DNA from 2 places in the Mesobacillus jeotgali genome. Region 1 is predicted to be linked to the other one. Evidence: riboswitches for the same ligand, from Rfam matches in the RefSeq annotation. Region 1 holds a riboswitch; the other holds the start of a gene.
What was found. A riboswitch is a leader RNA that binds a small molecule or an ion and turns the genes downstream of it on or off. The one in region 1 is predicted to bind S-adenosylmethionine.
Positions count from the first base shown of each region.

Region 2: another riboswitch for S-adenosylmethionine. It lies ahead of FOF60_RS20825 (methionine ABC transporter ATP-binding protein); the one in region 1 lies ahead of FOF60_RS10090 (LLM class flavin-dependent oxidoreductase).

Region 1 covers NZ_CP109811.1:2,012,529-2,018,661, forward strand. Annotated here, with positions in the region: gene FOF60_RS10075 (sigma-70 family RNA polymerase sigma factor) at 421-1,086, shown strand; gene clpP (ATP-dependent Clp endopeptidase proteolytic subunit ClpP) at 1,107-1,688, shown strand; gene FOF60_RS10085 (LL-diaminopimelate aminotransferase) at 2,034-3,215, shown strand; SAM riboswitch class I at 3,298-3,403, shown strand; gene FOF60_RS10090 (LLM class flavin-dependent oxidoreductase) at 3,546-4,595, shown strand; gene FOF60_RS10095 (ATP-grasp domain-containing protein) at 4,624-5,577, shown strand; gene FOF60_RS10100 (pentapeptide repeat-containing protein) at 5,674-6,133, shown strand, end outside.
Region 2 covers NZ_CP109811.1:4,054,579-4,060,711, reverse strand. Annotated here, with positions in the region: gene FOF60_RS20830 (O-acetylhomoserine aminocarboxypropyltransferase/cysteine synthase family protein) at 1-860, shown strand, start outside; SAM riboswitch class I at 972-1,086, shown strand; gene FOF60_RS20825 (methionine ABC transporter ATP-binding protein) at 1,341-2,399, shown strand; gene FOF60_RS20820 (methionine ABC transporter permease) at 2,392-3,060, shown strand; gene FOF60_RS20815 (MetQ/NlpA family ABC transporter substrate-binding protein) at 3,075-3,914, shown strand; gene FOF60_RS20810 (carboxymuconolactone decarboxylase family protein) at 4,020-4,391, shown strand; gene sufC (Fe-S cluster assembly ATPase SufC) at 5,727-6,133, shown strand, end outside.

The DNA of each region.
Region 1 (6,133 bases):
GATATTTTTCCTTTTTTCTTTTTTTATTTGTCTTGCTTCCTCTATATCGTTATTTATGGAAGGTGAAATTCTATATGGTTTAGCCTTCTCTGTGCTAACTCCGTTTGCACTAGGAATAAGTGTGATGTTTTTTTCTGATCTCAGACGAAAAAAGGATGAATCCATTTAGACCTGTGTGGAAGTTATCCTGATCGTTTTCCGGAAAAAGCACCAATGTCCAGTTTATATTTGCTGGCTTTAATACCAATAGTTTTATTACCTTTACTACTGTTGTTGTTAAGAAAAAAGAAACAGACTGTAAAAGCTGAAAAATTCCTTTCCCAGCATATACTGAAGAAAGAATAAAATTATTTTGAAGGCCGTATCTTTTCTCTCCCTCCAGCCGTTTAAGGGGCAGAGAGGTTCAAAGGAGTGAACAGGATGTCGATCGACAAGCTCAGGAAATTGAAAACAGCAGAGGATACCGGGGTAATGGACCATTATCATAGCCTAAAGAGATACTGTCGGTTTCTAACGCAGAACAGCTGGGATGGTGATGACCTCGTGCAAGAAGTGTCGCTTAAGGCGATTCGCCATTATGAGGCATCCCAGATCAGCTCTGCATTGTTGAAAAAAATAGCTTATAACCATTGGGTTGATACGGTCAGGAAGCACAGCCGCGAGATAACGGGTATCCCGGAGGATCTCGAATCTTTCACTCAAGGCAATGTAATGGATACAGTCGAGATGGTCATGTCCAAATTGACGCCGAAGCAGGCAGTGATTTTTATCCTGAAGGAAGCATTTCGTTTTCAATCACGGGAAATTGCTGAGCTGATGGGGACAACAGACATGGCTGTTAAAGCTGCACTCCACCGGGCAAGAAAGAGGGTTGAACGTGATAATACTTGCCTGTGTGAAGTGGATCAGGAACTGGACGACGAGGAAGCAAAGCTGCTGTCAGACCTGCTATGCGAATCTCTTCAGTCTGAAGATCCGACTGTTTTGCTTGAAAATATCCAGCAAATCCCAGCGCTTGCTCCGTGTTCACCGGAAATGTCTCTGCACTCCCGTTCACCTCTCTCTACTTTCAAAATGGCTGCGTAAGCAGGAAAGGGAGGAACAAAGTGAGTACAATTCCTTATGTCATAGAACAATCCAACCGCGGGGAGCGTTCATACGATATTTATTCAAGGCTGTTAAAAGACAGGATCATCATGCTTGGAGATGAAATCAATGACCAGGTGGCAAACAGCGTTATTGCTCAGCTTCTGTTTCTTGAAGCAGATAATCCTGAAAAGGATATCTCCATCTATATTAATAGTCCTGGAGGTTCAACCACAGCGGGATTCGCTATTTTTGATACGATGGAATACATCAAGCCGGATATCAGCACAATCTGTATCGGAATGGCCGCATCGTTTGGAGCCATGCTGCTGCTTGCGGGAACAAAAGGAAAACGATTTGCATTGCCTAACAGCGAAATCATGATTCATCAGCCGCTGGGCGGTGCAAGGGGCCAGGCAACGGAGATCGAAATTTCAGCCAAACGAATTCTGAAGCTGCGAGATCATGTGAATCAGATTATATCCGAGAGAACAGGGCAGCCAGTGGAAAAAATCGCAAAGGATACTGACCGGGATTATTTCATGAGTGCCGAGGAGGCGCTTGGATATGGAATCATCGACAAAATAATCACACGAACTTAGTAGAGAGCTGCCCTGGGCAGCTCTTTTTGTTTGCCTGTTTATTGCGGTTCTAACATATCCGGATACCCAAAATTCCCAACTGGTATTAAATCGTTGTTAACTGATATTAAAAGGCTTTCAACTGGTATTAAAAATGATTAAACTGGTATAAAATCTTCGCTAACTGGTATTATCCGCAAAAGAAAGCATAATCAAATACTGGTAAGTGGGCATACGTGCTCATTTTTATTTTTTTCTAGAACTGATCAAACGAAACTGCTATAATCGAATTTATATTTTAAAAATTCAGATGAATCAACCTCAACGAAAACATCATGAATGAATGAACAGTAAAGGGGAATGTCCATGAAAATCTACGGATCAGAAAAGATTAGAAAAATGACATCCAGTATTTTTCAGGAAGTGGTTGACCGTAAGCAGGCGGCCTTGATGAATGGAAAAGATGTGATTGACCTGAGTATTGGGAGTCCGGATTTTGGACCGCCTGCTTTTGTCATGGAGGAACTTGCTAAGCATTCGGTGGATCCGGGGAAGTATGGATATACACTTAAGGGAATTAGTGAATTTAACGAGGCGGTAAAATATTTTTACCATCAGCGTTATTCGGTTGAACTGGAAGCAGAAAGCGAAGTCCTGCAGCTGATGGGCTCGCAGGATGGGCTTGCACATCTTGCAACTGCAATTATTGATCCTGGTGATTATGTACTTGTTCCTGATCCAGGGTATCCAATCTATGAAGCGAGCGTTACCATCGCAGGCGGAACGATTTATCCTATGCCTTTGCTGGAGGAAAATAAATTCCTGCCTCAACTTAATGAGATTCCTCTGGAAATTTTACAAAAAACAAAGATGATGATCTTAAGCTATCCGGGTAATCCTGTCACTGCACTTGCTGACACCAGTTTTTTTGAACAGGTAATCGAATTTGCCAAAGTACATAATATCCTGGTCGTACATGATTTCGCCTATTCTGAATTGGTTTATGATAAGAACCCGCAAATCAGTTTCTTATCCGTACCTGGTGCAAAGGAAGTTGGTGTAGAGTTCAATTCACTCTCTAAAACTTTCAATATGGCAGGCTGCCGCATAGGCTACGTTGCTGGAAACTCACAGGTTATCAATATTCTTGCTTCCTTTAAATCACATATCGATTACGGCATCTTTTACCCAATCCAAAAAGCAGCGATTGCAGCACTTACTTCTGATTATTCTTTCCTGAAAGATCAGTTAAAGCAGTATGAAGCGCGGCGGGATGCTTTGGTATCTGGATTTCGGGACAGCGGATGGGAAGTGGCTAATTCTCCGGCAACGATGTTTGTGTGGGCTAAAATTCCTGCAGGCTGGAAATCCCGCGATTTTGCCTTCAAGCTAATTGATGAAGAAGGGATTGCCGTCGTTCCTGGTGATGCTTTTGGCAAACAAGGCGAAGGGTACGTCAGAATCGCTATGGTTCAGCCTCCAGAAAGACTAATAGAGGCATCACAGCGGGTAAATAAATTTCTCTCAGGGTTTCCGGTTGAAATATAAAAATATTTCGATAAACGAATTGACTTTTGTTTGAATTTAGAATATTATCACTTTATTAAACTAAAATTTAATACATGATGTCTTCTTATCAAGAGAGGTGGAGGGAAAGGCCCTGCGAAACCTCGGCAACAGGTTCTGAAAGAATACTGTGCCAATTCCTGCGGACAATTTTGTCTGAAAGATGAGAAGAGAGTATTATATGGCTCTCTTCTTCAAGAAGGGAGCTTTTTGTGTTTAGGAGGCTTATTTATAAGTCTCTAGTGTTTTTCTAATAAAACCAACTTATCGGGTTGGTTAAGTTGAGTTTAAATGAGCAGAGGAGAGATTGTGATGAAGTATGGATTTTGGCTGCCGATATTTGGCGGATGGTTAAGGAATGTTGAGGATGAAAACATGCCGCCTACCTTTGATTATGCAAAGCAGGTGATTCAGTCAGCAGAAGAGTGGGGCTACTCAACTACTTTAATCGCAGAATTGTATCTTAATGATATCAAAGGCCCCGAGCATGACTCCCTAGAAGCCTGGACAACAGCTGCCACTTTGGCTTCTGTTACTGAAAAAATCGAGATCATGTCTGCTGTTAGGCCAGGTTTCCACAATCCTGCAGTCACAGCAAAGATGGCGGCAAACATAGACCAAATCAGCAACGGGCGATTTACCCTTAATGTTGTATCTGCGTGGTGGGAGGAAGAAGCGCGTCAGTACGGCGGGATTTTTACCGAACATGATGAAAGATATGAGCGGACTACGGAGTTCATTGATGTACTCAAGGGACTTTGGAGTGAAGATAGCTTCTCTTATGAAGGGAAGTTTTATCAGCTCAAGAATACGAAGCTGTTTCCGAAACCAGTACAGCGTCCAAATCCGATTCTGTATGCCGGCGGGGAAAGTCCAAAGGGGAAACAGACCATTGTTGAAAAATGTGATGCCTATGTCATGCATGGCGGAACAGTAGAGGAAATTGAACAGAAAATAACCGATATGAAAAATCGCAGAGCGGCTACGTTAAATCCAGAACTGTCGGAGTTCGGAATGGCTGCCTATGTCATTTGCCGCGAAACTGAAGAAGAGGCATTTGCAGAATTGGAACGCATCACGACAGTTAAAGAATCAAGTGCCTATGCGGGTTTTAAGGATTTCACAAGCAAATCCCAGCTTGAACAGCAAATCCAGCTTCAGGATTACTCGGTATCAAACCGTGGACTGCGGCCAAATTTAGTAGGGACACCAGAACAAATCGCCGAGCGGATTTTACAGTACGAAGAAGCCGGTTTAGGATTACTATTACTGCAATTCTCGCCGCAGCTCGAGGAAATGGAACGTTTCGCAAAGCTGGTAATGCCGCTCGTTGAGGCAAAAAGAAAGCAAGCGATTGTATAATCTATCTTAAACTAAGGAGAGGAAGAAATTGAGTAAAGTATACATCATTCATGAAAATAGCGAATGGACCATCCATTTAACAAAGCGGCTGGAGGAGCTGGGCATACCTTTTGAGGAATGGCATTTGGACGAAGGCCTGCTGGATTTATCGAAGGAACCGCCAGAAGGTATTTTTTATAGCAGGATGAGCGCTTCCTCTCACACAAGAGGCCATCGCTTTGCCCCTGAATATACAGCACAGGTTCTATCATGGCTGGAGAACCACGGCAGGAAGGTATACAACGGATCCCGTGCGCTGGAACTAGAGGTAAGCAAGGTCAAGCAATATCTTGAGCTGGCCAAGCATGGAGTAAGGACTCCGAGAACGATTGCGACTGTCGGTAGTAAACAGCTATTAGAAGCAGCGAAGGAATTTGAAGGGAAATCATTTATAACAAAGCACAATCGGGCAGGAAAGGGACTTGGGGTACAGCTTTTTCAATCGATTGAAGCATTGAAGTCCTATGTAGAGGGAGCTTCTTTCGAAGAGCCGGTTGACGGTGTCACGCTGATTCAGGAATATATCCATTCCCCGGAGAGCTATATTACCAGATGCGAGTTTGTCGGCGGCCAATTTGTTTATGCGGTGAAAGTCGATACTTCGGAAGGCTTTGAATTGTGCCCGGCTGATGCCTGCCAGATTGGAGACCTGTTTTGCCCGGTAGGTGAAGAGGTTGAAGAAAAGCCGAAATTCCAGGTGATTGAAGGCTTTAATGATCCCATTATTGAAAAATATCAGAGAGTACTAGAAGAAAATAATATCCATGTTGCCGGAATTGAATTCATCAGAAACGAGGCAGGTGAAATATACACTTACGATATCAATACAAATACGAATTATAATTCAGATGCAGAAGCAAAGGCAGGGAAATTTGGCATGCTTGAGCTGGCAAAGTTTTTAGGAGAAGAGCTGGCTGCGGAGTATGGGGCAGTGACAAGATAAGCAGGGAATCCCCCTGCTTTTTTTTTCTGAGGTAAAATGTGATAATCTATAATTAACAAAAGATGGAATTATACTACGGGAGATTAAGAGAAATGAATAGTCGTGTATAAAAATAAACTGAGTGCCGATTGTGAAAGTTGTTTTGGTTTATGCTGCGTGGCTTTGCCATATGCAAAATCAGCAGACTTTGCTTTTGATAAAGCTGGCGGGGTGCCTTGTACGAATTTGCTGAAAGATTTCCGCTGCGGGATTCATAACAAATTGAGGGATGAAGGCTTCAAAGGATGTACTGTCTACGAATGCTTCGGTGCCGGACAAAAGGTTTCGCAGGTAACCTATAGGGGGCTGGACTGGCGAGCTCAGCCAGGAACGCAGAAGGAGATGTTTGATGTTTTCCCGATCATGCAGCAGCTCCATGAAATGCTGTGTTACTTGGATGAAGCTATGGAATTAGAGGCGGCTAAACCATTATATGAACATCTTCTAGCAATTTATGAAAAAACAGAACAGCTTACTAATCTTGAAGCAGACGAGATTCTTAGTTTGGATATTCCTG
Region 2 (6,133 bases), 2.0 Mb from region 1:
CAGTCTATGCAGAAACGATCGGCAATCCGAGTCTCAGGATCCTGGATATTGAAGCTGTTGCCGAAGTTGCCCACGAAGCAGGTGTGCCGCTGATCATCGATAACACTTTTGCGACACCATATCTTTGCCGGCCAATTGACCATGGAGCTGATATCGTCATCCACTCGGCAACCAAGTGGCTGTTAGGGAACGGGACAGTCATGGGCGGGATTATTGTGGATGGAGGAAAGTTCGATTGGAGTTCAGCTAAATTCCCAGGCTTTAATGAGCCGGACTCCAGCTATCATAACATTGTCTATAGTGAAGCAATCGGAGCTGCCGCATATATCGTTAAGGCAAGAGTCCAGCTTTTGCGTGACCTGGGACCGGCAATCAGTCCGCAGAGCGCCTTCCAATTTAACCTTGGCATCGAAACTTTACATGTACGCATGAAGGAGCATATCGCCAATACACGAAAAATTGTAGATTACCTAGAGTCTCATCCTGCTGTTACCTGGGTAAGCTATCCTGGCCATGAGTCTCATCCTGATAAAAACCTCGCAGACCGCTACCTTCCAAAGGGAGCCGGGTCAGTAGTTATTTTTGGGATTGAAGGCGGCAGGGAAGCCGGAGCAAAGCTGATCAACTCACTAGAATTATGGTCCCATGTCGCAAATGTCGGCGATGCTAAAAGCCTGATCATCCATCCTGCAAGCACAACCCATCAGCAGCTGGATTCAGAAGGCCTTAAAGCAGCTGGGGTTCCTGAGGATTTAATCCGCCTTTCCGTCGGGATTGAAAATGTGGAAGATATCATTGAAGACCTGGAGCAGGCGATCGAAAAAGCGACCGGAGTACCTGGAGTCCCTGCTGGAATTTAAAATCCATAACCTTCCAGAAAATATTTGAAAATAATTTTATTGACACCCTTTTTTAATCCGTGCTACAATCACACTCGTAACTTAAAACCGATTAGATAATTTAATAGCGTGCTCTTATCAAGAGAGGTGGAGGGAAGTGCCCTATGAAGCCCGGCAACCGTCAGTAAGCATTGCTTGCTGAAATGGTGCCAATTCACACAAAGCAGATCGCTTTGGCAGATGAGAGAAAGGAATCCACTATTATTATGCCTTTCTGCTCACTTGCAGGAAGGCTTTTATTTTGTTCTTTTCGAATAAATGCTTAAAAAGTTATAGCTAAAAAGCTTGTCCGAAAAGATTTTATCACAAGAGTACAATTTTCCCGTTTAGGATAAGAGCCCATTGCCCGATTTTGCTGAGTTTGAATTTTTTTGGTTAGGGAATGGGAAACTAGATTGATAACCTTCTTATTTTCAGGGAAATTAAACGGTTTTAATAAGTATGGAATACTCGGTTGCAAAGAGGGGGAGTCAATTGATTACGATAAAGAATGCCAGAAAGATTTATCCTTCCAACAAGGGGGATGTTAAGGCAGTCGATGATGTCAACCTTGAAGTCAAGGAAGGCGAAATCTATGGAGTTATCGGTTATAGTGGTGCCGGCAAAAGTACTTTGATTCGCATGCTGAATGGGCTGGAAATCCCAACATCAGGTTCTGTAGTGGTAGCCGGAAGGGAAGTTTCCAGGATTAAGGGAGCAGATCTGCGCAAGGCTCGCCAGGAAATCAGCATGATTTTCCAGCATTTCAATCTGCTATGGTCAAGGACTGTAGCGGAGAATATCGAGTTTCCGCTTGAAATTGCCGGAGTGGCAAAAGCAGAGAGAGAGAAACGGGTAAAAGAATTGATCACATTAGTAGGTCTTGAAGGCCGGGGAGATGCTTATCCGTCCCAGTTGAGCGGCGGCCAGAAACAGAGGGTCGGAATTGCTAGGGCGCTTGCCAATAACCCGAAAGTACTCCTTGGGGATGAAGCAACTTCAGCACTTGATCCGCAGACGACTGACCAAATTCTCGATCTCCTAGTTGATATCAATAAAAGGCTTGGCCTGACAATCGTCCTGATCACCCACGAAATGCATGTTATCAGGAAAATTTGCCATCGAGTCGCTGTAATGGAAGGCGGAAAGATTGTTGAAACAGGACCTGTACTGGAAGTCTTTAAAAATCCTCAGCAGCCGATTACGAAAAGATTCGTCCAGCAGGTGACAGAACCTGAAGAAACAAAAGAAACTGTTGACCATTTACTGGAGCGCTATCCACATGGCCGCGTTGTACAGCTCACATTCGTAGGTGAAGGGACAGAACAGCCGTTGATCACCAACTTGATCCGTGAGTTTTCAATAACGGTCAATATTGTTCAGGGTAAAATTTCACAGACACAAGATGGTTCGTATGGAACTTTGTTCATCCATCTTGATGGTGAAGAGGGCGAAGTAGCCCGGGCAATCGAGTATATCGGCCAGCATGAAGTCGGCGTGGAGGTGATTTCGAATGGCTGAGACATTGTTTCCAAATGTCAACTGGGACCGAATGTGGGAAGCGACAGTTGAGACACTGTACATGAGTGCCATTTCTGTAGTGGCTACCTTTATCCTTGGAGCACTCCTCGGACTGCTGCTTTTTTTGACATCCCCGGGAAATATTTGGGAAAATAAACCTGTCAATTTAGTATTGAGCGCAGTTGTTAATATTTTTAGGTCGATCCCATTCATTATCTTGATCGTACTTCTGATTCCTTTTACAAAAATTATCGTTGGCTCGATGATTGGGGAAAATGCTGCCCTACCTGCTCTGATTATCGGTTCGGCGCCATTTTACGCAAGGATGGTAGAAATCGGCTTGCGTGAGATTGATAAAGGTGTCATTGAAGCAGCCAAGTCCATGGGTGCCAAGACGACGACGATTATCTGGAAGGTGCTGCTTCCAGAATCGATGCCAGCTTTGGTTTCTGGTATTACGGTAACGGCGATTGCGCTAGTCAGTTACACAGCAATGGCCGGAGTCATTGGCGCAGGCGGTCTTGGGAACCTGGCATACCTTGAAGGTTTCCAGAGAAGCCGAAATGATGTCACCTTAATGGCCACAATTATTATCTTGATTATTGTGTTTATAATCCAGTTTGCAGGTGACTTCTTCACCAGGAAATTAGATAAGAGATAAAGGAGAGAATTGAATTGAAAAAATGGTTATTAGCATTATTAGCATTAGTTTTAACAGCAGGACTTGCAGCTTGCGGAACTTCCGAGGATAACACATCTGGAGAAGGCGGCAACGAAGAAAGCAAGAAAATCGTCGTAGGTGCTTCGAACGTGCCTCACGCAGAAATTTTGGAAGAAGCAAAAGCGTTACTTGAAGAAAAGGGTTATGAAATGGAAATCAAGACATTCAACGACTATGTTGTTCCAAACCAGGCACTTGATGGAGGAGAACTGGATGCAAACTACTTCCAGCATATACCTTACTTAGAGTCCCAAATGGCTGAGCACGGCTATAAGTTTGAAAACGCAGGCGGCATCCATATCGAGCCTATCGGTGTATATTCAAAGGAACATACTACACTGGATGACCTGCCAAAGGGAGCGCACATCATCATGAGCAGCTCGGTAGCAGACCATGGCCGTATTTTAACAATGCTTGAAAAAGAGGGACTGATCACCCTTAAAGAAGGCGTAGAAAAAGTAAAAGCAACAATTGATGATATTGCAGAAAATCCTAAAGAATTAGATTTTGATACAGAGTATGAAGCAGCTATGCTTCCGCAAATCTTCAACAATGGTGAAGGCGACGCAGTATTGATCAACTCTAACTATGCAATCGATGCAGGGTTGAACCCATTAAACGATTCAATTGCCATCGAGGAAAGCGATTCTCCTTATGTGAACGTAATTGCTGTCCGTGAAGGAGATGCCGACAAACCAGCAATCAAGGCGCTAGTTGAAGTGCTTCATTCAAAAGAGATCCAGGATTTCATCCTTGAAAAATATGAAGGTGCAGTCGTACCGGTAAAAGAATAACTCATTAGAAAAAGCAGGCGAGCAGCCTGCTTTTTCTTTTTGCCGCATAACCCGCCAGGAAAATTACCATACTAACCGAGAAAAAAGCAGATAGGAGTGGGAAAAATGGAGCATCATTATGAACCCCGGAATTCTACAGAAGCAGCTCTTCATGAATATAAACAAGGATTGGGCGTTTTTACGCAAAAAATGCCCGAGCTTGCAAGCCACTATAATGCGTTTACTGAAGTATGTTTCCAGGAAGGCACTTTGACGCAAAAAGAAAAACAGTTGATTGCCCTGGGGATCTCTTTATATTCGCAGGATGAATATTGCATAATATACCATGTAAAAGGCTGCCTGGATCAAGGAGCATCTGAGGAACAAATACTGGAAGCGGTTGGGGTCACAGCTGCATTCGGCGGCGGTGCGGCAATGAGCCAGGCCGTGACATTAGTCCAGGAAGCAATGTCCGAATTGAATACTTTGAAGCAGTAAAAGCTTTTTCATACAGCAGAATTGGCTGTTAAATAACAGGAAAGGCTTCATTTGGGAGGATATTGCCAGTATTTTAAGAATGGCAGAGGTGAAGTCGCGTTAGGCCCCCATATTCCATCACATCCAAAAATTAACGGTTTTAATCGCTTTGAAAGTGGTAAATAAAAGGTGTTACGATTGCAATAACAAAAAAACGCTTTTTAAAAAGCGAAAAACCGAAGGGATGATTCACTATTAGTCAGCTAAAACTGAACTACACAAGTGAAATGGAAAAAGCGATGCATGGAGCCCATGGAATTAGTTATGAGGTATACAGCATGAACCATGACGCAAGAATGGAAGTCGAAAGGAAACGCGAAAGAGACTATATCAAAAGCCAACGGATGGTCGCTGACCTGGACAGAAAAGTCCACTCGTAAGCGATAGAATATATAATAGAAGAAATGTCTTGGAACCAGTGTGATTTATGCACTGGTTTCTTTATTATGTTGTACTGAAATTACCTCGGGAAGATCAGTTTCCTACTCAAACCGTTATTGTGACAGGTTTGATGCCAAAGGAGGAAAAGTTGTCCGAAGTAGAGGTAAGTTCAGACAGGTTTGATGACAAAAGAGGAAAAGTTGTCCGAAGTAGAGGTAAGTTCAGACAGGTTTGGTGGCAAAAGAGGAAAAGTTGTCCGAAGTAGAGGTAAGTTCAGACAGGTTTGGTGCCAAAGGAGGAAAAGTTGTCCGAAGTCGGTCTAACTTCGCATATTTCCTAGGCTCCATAATTAATCCAGCAGGATCCCGCATTGCTTAGGCTATCTAGTACATTTTTTTATAATAGAAGGTGAAAAATAAAATGATGTACAAGCTATGAGCGGAATACCCGACTTTAATTGGCTTGTTCTGTTAAAATGTGATTATGTTTGGTCGTCGTATGTCGCCATTCAGCGAGCTGAATGGCGGGGTGGGGAAGTGGAAAGAAGACAAGGGAATCTAAGCTGCAGATATAAATGTAAATCAGAATTTCTGCTGATTTTGGCTCACTTCGTGAAGCTGACGCTTCACTGGCTTTTCAGCCTCAGCTGAAAAGCTGCCGAGCGGAAATGAAACGCTGCGAGCAAAAGAATTTGCTCGGTCGTTTCCTTCCCACTCGGCATGAGCCAAAAATCAAAGTGGTTGCTGCTTTCCGGTTTGACAAAATTCTACAGTGTTCGTTGTATTTCTTTCCACTTCTAAAGTGTTGCTAACACTTTCTATTTGTTATAAGATTGTAATGAGAATAAAATGAGAATAGAGCTTTTGACGGCAAGAGTCGGCTTAAAATCTTTTCTATATTGACGGAGGTAATATTATGGCAGGATCTGTATTATCAATTAAGGACCTTCAAGTTGAGATTGAAGGCAAGCAGATATTAAAAGGTGTGGATATTGAAGTTAAGGGTGGAGAAATCCATGCGATCATGGGACCAAACGGTACTGGTAAGTCCACTTTGTCTTCTTCTATCATGGGACACCCTAAGTATGAAGTAACAAATGGAACAATTACGCTTGATGGCGAAGATGTTCTGGAAATGGAAGTTGATGAAAGAGCACGCGCTGGTCTTTTCCTTGCGATGCAATATCCTAGCGAAATCAGCGGTGTAACGAATGCTGACTTCTTGCGTTCTGCATTGAACAGCCGTCTTGGCGAAGGAAATGAAATTTCTCTTATGAAGTTCATCCGCAAGATGGATAAGCAAATGGAATTCCTTGAAATGGA